2 regions of the Staphylococcus kloosii genome follow, and region 1 is predicted to be linked to the other one. Evidence: a T-box and tRNA genes for the amino acid it is inferred to sense, from the RefSeq annotation. Region 1 holds a T-box; the other holds one or more tRNA genes.
The links. The T-box of region 1 lies ahead of serS (serine--tRNA ligase). A T-box ahead of a tRNA ligase gene usually reads a tRNA of that ligase, here a tRNA-Ser.
Positions count from the first base shown of each region.

Region 2: it encodes a tRNA-Ser, which carries the amino acid that the T-box ahead of serS (serine--tRNA ligase) is inferred to sense. The anticodon was not compared.

Region 1 covers NZ_CP027846.1:291,121-294,541, forward strand. Annotated here, with positions in the region: gene hutH (histidine ammonia-lyase) at 1-1,340, shown strand, start outside; T-box leader at 1,402-1,594, shown strand; gene serS (serine--tRNA ligase) at 1,653-2,939, shown strand; gene C7J89_RS01520 (AzlC family ABC transporter permease) at 3,138-3,421, shown strand, end outside.
Region 2 covers NZ_CP027846.1:1,354,520-1,357,940, reverse strand. Annotated here, with positions in the region: gene C7J89_RS06845 (hypothetical protein) at 425-664, opposite strand; tRNA gene C7J89_RS06840 (tRNA-Ser) at 1,709-1,797, opposite strand; tRNA gene C7J89_RS06835 (tRNA-Glu) at 1,845-1,916, opposite strand; tRNA gene C7J89_RS06830 (tRNA-Asn) at 1,918-1,992, opposite strand; tRNA gene C7J89_RS06825 (tRNA-Gly) at 2,004-2,077, opposite strand; tRNA gene C7J89_RS06820 (tRNA-His) at 2,091-2,166, opposite strand; tRNA gene C7J89_RS06815 (tRNA-Phe) at 2,182-2,254, opposite strand; tRNA gene C7J89_RS06810 (tRNA-Asp) at 2,259-2,334, opposite strand; tRNA gene C7J89_RS06805 (tRNA-Met) at 2,347-2,420, opposite strand; gene C7J89_RS06800 (RBBP9/YdeN family alpha/beta hydrolase) at 2,750-3,307, opposite strand; gene hemY (protoporphyrinogen oxidase) at 3,387-3,421, opposite strand, start outside.

The sequences.
Region 1 (3,421 bases):
TTACGACTGGATTTGGTTTATTTAGTGATATTAGAATCGACCAAGGGGAATATGAACAATTACAAACAAACTTAATCCGCTCACATGCTTGTGGTGTAGGTAAACCATTTGGAGAAGAAGTATCATTAGTAATGATGGTATTACGTTTAAATACATTATTAAAAGGACATTCAGGAACGACTGTCGAACTTATCGACCAACTTGTTTACTTTATTAACCAACGTATTATTCCGGTCATTCCACAACAAGGCTCATTGGGAGCTTCGGGAGACTTAGCGCCATTAGCACATTTAGCTTTAGCATTAATTGGAGAAGGTAATGTTTTCTATCAAGGAGAAGAAGTTGATAGTAGACACGTCTTAAGTAATTTAAATAGACAGCCGTTACAGTTACAAGCTAAAGAAGGACTAGCATTAATTAATGGAACACAAGCAATGACTGCACAAGGCGTCATTAATTACATTGAAGCGGAAGATTTAGCACTACAAGCTGAATGGATTGCTGCTTTAACGCATCAGGCTTTAAATGGTATTACAGACGCATATAATGAAAATGTACATAAAGTTAGAAACTTTGACGAACAAACTGCTGTAGCGGCACGTATGTTGGACTGGTTAGAAGGATCGCAATTAACAACGAGACAGGGTGAAATTCGAGTGCAAGATGCTTACTCTTTACGTTGTATTCCTCAAATTCACGGTGCTAGTTTCCAAGTATTTAACTATGTTAAAGAGAAATTAGAATTTGAAATGAATGCAGCAAACGATAACCCACTTATTTTTGATGAAGATGACGAAACACTCGTTATTTCTGGTGGGAATTTCCATGGGCAACCTATCGCCTTTGCTTTAGACTTCTTAAAGATAGGAGTAAGTGAATTAGGTAACGTCGCTGAACGTCGTTTAGAACGTCTTGTTAACCCACAATTGAATAATGGACTACCAGCATTTTTAAGTCCACAACCAGGTTTACAAAGTGGCGCAATGATTATGCAATATGCCGCAGCAAGTTTAGTATCAGAAAATAAAACATTAGCCCATCCTGCTAGTGTTGATTCTATACCATCTTCGGCGAACCAAGAAGATCACGTTTCAATGGGGACGATAGCCTCACGTCATGGTTATAATATAATTGAAAATACAAGAAGTGTAATTGCGATTGAATGTATTATTGCGCTACAAGCAGTAGAGCATAAAGACATTGAAAAATTATCACCAAAAACACGTGCGAAATATGATGAATTAAGACATATCATTCCAACGATTACTGAAGATAGACAATTCCATAAAGACATTGCAGCGGTTGCTCAACATTTACGTGATAGAGCTTATAATGCTTAATCAGAGTAACAATGTTGCTTGAAAATAACATTTGAATTTGCTATATTTAATTTAAGTAAATAAAGCATTGTTCATAGGCTAAGTAGTTTTAAGATGCTTGATATCAGAGAACTTGTGGTTGGTGCGAACAAGTAATCAGCATTAAAATGAATCTACCTATATTTGAGAACAATCGGTTTAACCGTTATTTTAGTGAGAGCGCAGTCTTAATTAGGCTGTTAAATAGGGTGGCAACGCGTGACCACGTCCCTTGTGTTAGGGATGTGGTCTTTTTTTGTTCCACTCAAATAAACATCGAAAGGAATGAACGATATGTTAGATATTAGAATGTTTCGTACAGAACCTCAATTAGTTAAAGACAAAGTAGCTAAGCGTGGTATGAGCGAAAGTGTTGTTGATGAGGTACTTAATTTAGATGAACAACGTCGTCAATTAATTAGTCAATCTGAAGAAATGAAGGCAGAACGTAATAAAGTAAGTGGCGAGATTGCTCAGAAAAAACGTAATAAAGAAAATGCGGATGATGCGATCACTGCAATGAGAGAATTAGGAGATAAGATTAAACAACTTGATGAACAATTAAATGATGTCGATGAACAATTAACGAATCATTTAGCTACTATTCCTAACTTAATTCATGATGATGTGCCAGTTGGCGATTCAGATGAAGATAATGTTGAATTAAAACGATGGGGTACACCAAGAACATTTGATTTTGAAGCTCAACCTCACTGGGATATAGTAGAAAACTTAAAAATGGTTAATTTTGAACGTGCTGCAAAAGTTTCAGGTGCACGCTTCGTATTTTTAACTGGTGAAGGTGCACAATTAGAACGTGCATTAATGAACTATATGGTTACGAAACATACGACTCAACATGGTTATACTGAAATGATGGTACCACAATTAGTTAATGCAGAATCAATGTACGGTACTGGTCAATTACCTAAGTTTGAAGAAGACTTATTTAAAGTCGAAAAAGAAGGTCTATACACTATTCCAACAGCTGAGGTACCATTAACTAACTATTATAGAAATGAAATTATTGGTCCTGATGTCTTACCTGAAAAATTCACAGCGCAATCTGCTTGTTATAGAAGTGAAGCGGGTTCAGCTGGTAGAGATACAAGAGGTTTAATTCGTTTACACCAATTCGATAAAGTAGAAATGGTACGTTATGAAAAGCCTGAAGATTCATGGGATGCATTAGAAGAAATGACGCTTCATGCGGAAGCTATTTTAGAAGAATTAGGATTACCTTATCGCCGTGTGATTTTATGTACAGGAGATATCGGTTTCGGTGCAAGTAAAACTTATGATTTAGAAGTTTGGTTACCAAGCTATGATGATTATAAAGAAATAAGTTCTTGTTCAAACGTTACTGATTTCCAAGCACGTCGTGCAAATATCCGCTTCAAAAGAGATAAAGCATCTAAGCCAGAATTAGTTCACACATTAAATGGTAGTGGGTTAGCGGTAGGTCGTACTTTCGCAGCTATCGTTGAAAATTATCAAAATGAAGATGGCTCAATTACAATTCCTGAAGCACTTGTACCATTTATGGGTGGCAAAACTAAAATAGGTCCAGTAGTTAAATAATAATATATTATAGCTATTACAAGCGTTCTGTCTACGAGATGGAACGCTTTTTAATAGGGTAGGGGAGGCTAAAATATAGTAGGTTTTAGTCTACCGTTTGTCTTACATCAGACAAACGGTAGACTTACCTTATTGCTCGCTTAAATATTCTGTATTAGACTATCAATAATATGCTTACAGGCAGGGGAGGGGTAGTATATGGCTTCGCATTTAACATTTAGGCAAGGTGTTAAAGAATGCGTACCTACATTATTAGGTTATGCAGGTGTGGGACTTTCTTTTGGCATCGTTGCGGTAGCATCTAAGTTTAGTCTTATAGAAATAATTTTATTATGCTTACTCGTTTATGCCGGTGCAGCACAATTTATTATTTGTAGTTTAGTGATTGCTGGAACACCTATAACTGCAATTGTATTAACGACTTTTATAGTTAATTCAAGGATGTTTTTATTAAGTATGACCTTAGCTCCCCAATATAAAAA
Region 2 (3,421 bases), 1.1 Mb from region 1:
AGAATTTAGAGGGAAAGTAACATTTATTGCTAATTTAAAATAGTTCTATACAAAACTTCAAATTGGTAAATATTTATCCATATAAAAGTAAATAAAATGATGTTACACTACATAATTTTCGAAGAATGAAGAATATCAAAGTATCTTAAACTAAAGAATTCTATAAATCTTTTACAATCAATATTTAAAGGACTTTCTCGAAATATATTTAACATCAAAAAAGCCCACCTATTTATTTAGGTGGGCTTTCATATTCATATAAATCCAAAGCTTTATTAAAATTAAAATTTTTTAATTTATGTTCTACTCTTTTAATGTGTCTAATGACAGAAGCATTAATATCTTTTTTTATTGTAAGTTGTACTAATAATTATATCTACATTGCTTTTTATAGAATTTAAAAACATCCACTAGCTAATGAGTGTTAGTATAACCCTAATATTTTAGCACCTAAGCCTATAACTCCTAAAATCAAACTTCCAGTTGCAATAGCAGTACCAATTATCCACATTATGATTCGAAACTTAGCATTATTAACATGTTTTTCTATTTTATCTTCAAAAGTAATAGGTAACCTATCTATTTTAGAATTAAGACTTTTAAAATTATCTTCAATTCTTTTTTCAAATTGATCAAATTCTTTTCTTTCTATAAATTCACTCATATTACCCACCTCTTTTTATCATAAAATTTTGATGGTATTTCAAAGCCACTTGTCTGTGTTAATTAACTTAAATTTACTTGTTTAATCTTTGTTATGAATTGTAATATATTTTTACTGTCGTTTATCTTTATCACCTAAAACATTTACATGATAATAATTGGTTTGCATTCTTTTCTATATTAAGATCGATTAAGCAAACAACGCAGCAGAATGAAGTTTGACTTAGAATATTATTTACATTAACTTCTGCAAATGGTGCATCTATTACTATTTGCAGCTAGTGTTTGAAGTTGAATATAATAAATCTTCTATCTATAGAATACTTTACAACAAGTTAACTAGTATATTAAATATTCCAAAGTAGTAAAGATATAGCGTTGATTAGTAAAATATGCATTAGCTTATACTTATTTCAAATAAAAGCTATCCGTATATAATATGTATTCAAATGTTGAACATAGATTTAACTCTTTAGACAATAAAAATAATTAAAAACATATCATGGATTGAATCTCAATTTGCTGGTAGACATTCTCCACAGCAATTAATTTAAGAATTTTATATTCTAAGTGAAAAGCTAAAAATTAAACTGTAATTGAGTAAAAAAATCTGAATAAAGTCTTATCTAAGTCTACTATATACACTGCTTTTATTTACTTCATAATGATATTTCAATATATTACATTTCAAAACGATTAGGATATTGCAATATATTACATTTCAAAACGATTAGGATATTGCAATATAAAAACGATTAGGATATTGCAATATAAAAACGATTAGGATATTGCAATATAAAAACGACGATGGCTGTATACTCTTACTTGTTATATGAAACTGCTGAAAAAGAGAAAGATAAGGCCATGACTGCATTAGAAGCAATGCCAACATCATTGGCGTAATGAGATAAAAAATGTGAGGACGTTGGCGTTAAATTGGCATAGAATTTCATAAACGGTGCTTAACGAAGAACCTCGATATATAAGAAACCCCCGTTATATCAACGTTCTGTTAAACGATGAATAACGAGGAATATCGAAATTACGGAGAGTGAGGGATTCGAACCCTCGAGACGCTTGTGGCGCCTACACACTTTCCAGGCGTGCTCCTTCGGCCAACTCGGACAACTCTCCATATAAGAATATAAAAAAACAGAAGCGATTTTTCACTTCTGTTTGTATGACCCCGACGGGACTCGAACCCGTGTTACCGCCGTGAAAGGGCGGTGTCTTAACCGCTTGACCACGGGGCCATGGCTCCACAGGTAGGACTCGAACCTACGACCGATCGGTTAACAGCCGATAGCTCTACCACTGAGCTACTGTGGAATAATATTAGATGGAGCGGGTGATGGGAATCGAACCCACAACATCAGCTTGGAAGGCTGAGGTTTTGCCATTAAACTACACCCGCTAGTTAACGATTATGGGGCGGTTGATGGGAATCGAACCCACGAATGTCGGAACCACAATCCGATGCGTTAACCACTTCGCCACAACCGCCAAAGTTAAAAGTAATGGTTCAGGACAGAGTCGAACTGCCGACACATGGAGCTTCAATCCATTGCTCTACCAACTGAGCTACTGAACCATAATGGCGGTCTCGACGGGAATCGAACCCGCGATCTCCTGCGTGACAGGCAGGCGTGTTAACCGCTACACTACGAGACCAAAAATATGTAATTGCGGGAGGCGGATTTGAACCACCGACCTTCGGGTTATGAGCCCGACGAGCTACCGAACTGCTCCATCCCGCGGTAATAATATTAAATTCTTTACGATTGGCTTACCAAATTATCTTACCATGTTTATCACTATCAAGTCAAGAACTATTTGTTAACAAAAACGTTTAATTTCAACTTGTTACTTGCAAAACGCGACTGTTTTTTAAGCCTTTTTAAGTATATTAATTTTCTGTACTATAGTCAATAACTTCCCTGAACTTTTTAGTGTAAAAAAGGATTATAACAATAATATTTTAATTTTAGTGATGAATTTATATTAATTTTAATCCAAAAACCCCCATATAACGCTCAAACATCCCCTCACTTCATTCCCATTTTTGAAATTCAAGAGCCCCCTCCCTTTATTTAGCCATTATTTTTTGAATGTTTTCTTGTAACGTAATAAATGTTGAGAACCCATCTTCATCTATAAAATGACCACCGTAAGACGTAACTTTACATTTACCATTCAAAATATCCATTAGGCGTTGTGTTTCTTTATATGAAATATATTTATCGTCTTTTGCGCATAAACCATAAAATTGTTGTGCTTTGTTTTTAATATTTTCATAGTCAAACTTCTCATTATTTACAGATAAATTGTCATCAATAGCTGTTGCATCTTCTTTAAAACCAGAAATAATAAATACACCTTCTATAGGATCTATTTCTTGTAACTCTAAATATTTAAGTGCAGCCAATGTGCCATAACCATGAGTAATAAAATATGTATCATTTTTACTTATGCTAACTTGTTCGTCCATTGCTTTTACCCAAGCTTTTAATGGCTTAGAATAGGCATCTGCCATATCAAACAATGTAACGTTATAACCTTCCAATTGTAAATTATTACGTAACCAGTCATACCAATGATTCGTTGCATCCCCTAGTTTTGAATGTACAATAACGATATCTGTCATATCTTTCACCTCATTTATATTAAAAAGTTGAAGTTGCATACATACCTTATGGCATATATGCACACCTCAACTATATTTTTTATAATTCAACTAACATACTTTCAACAGATTCTT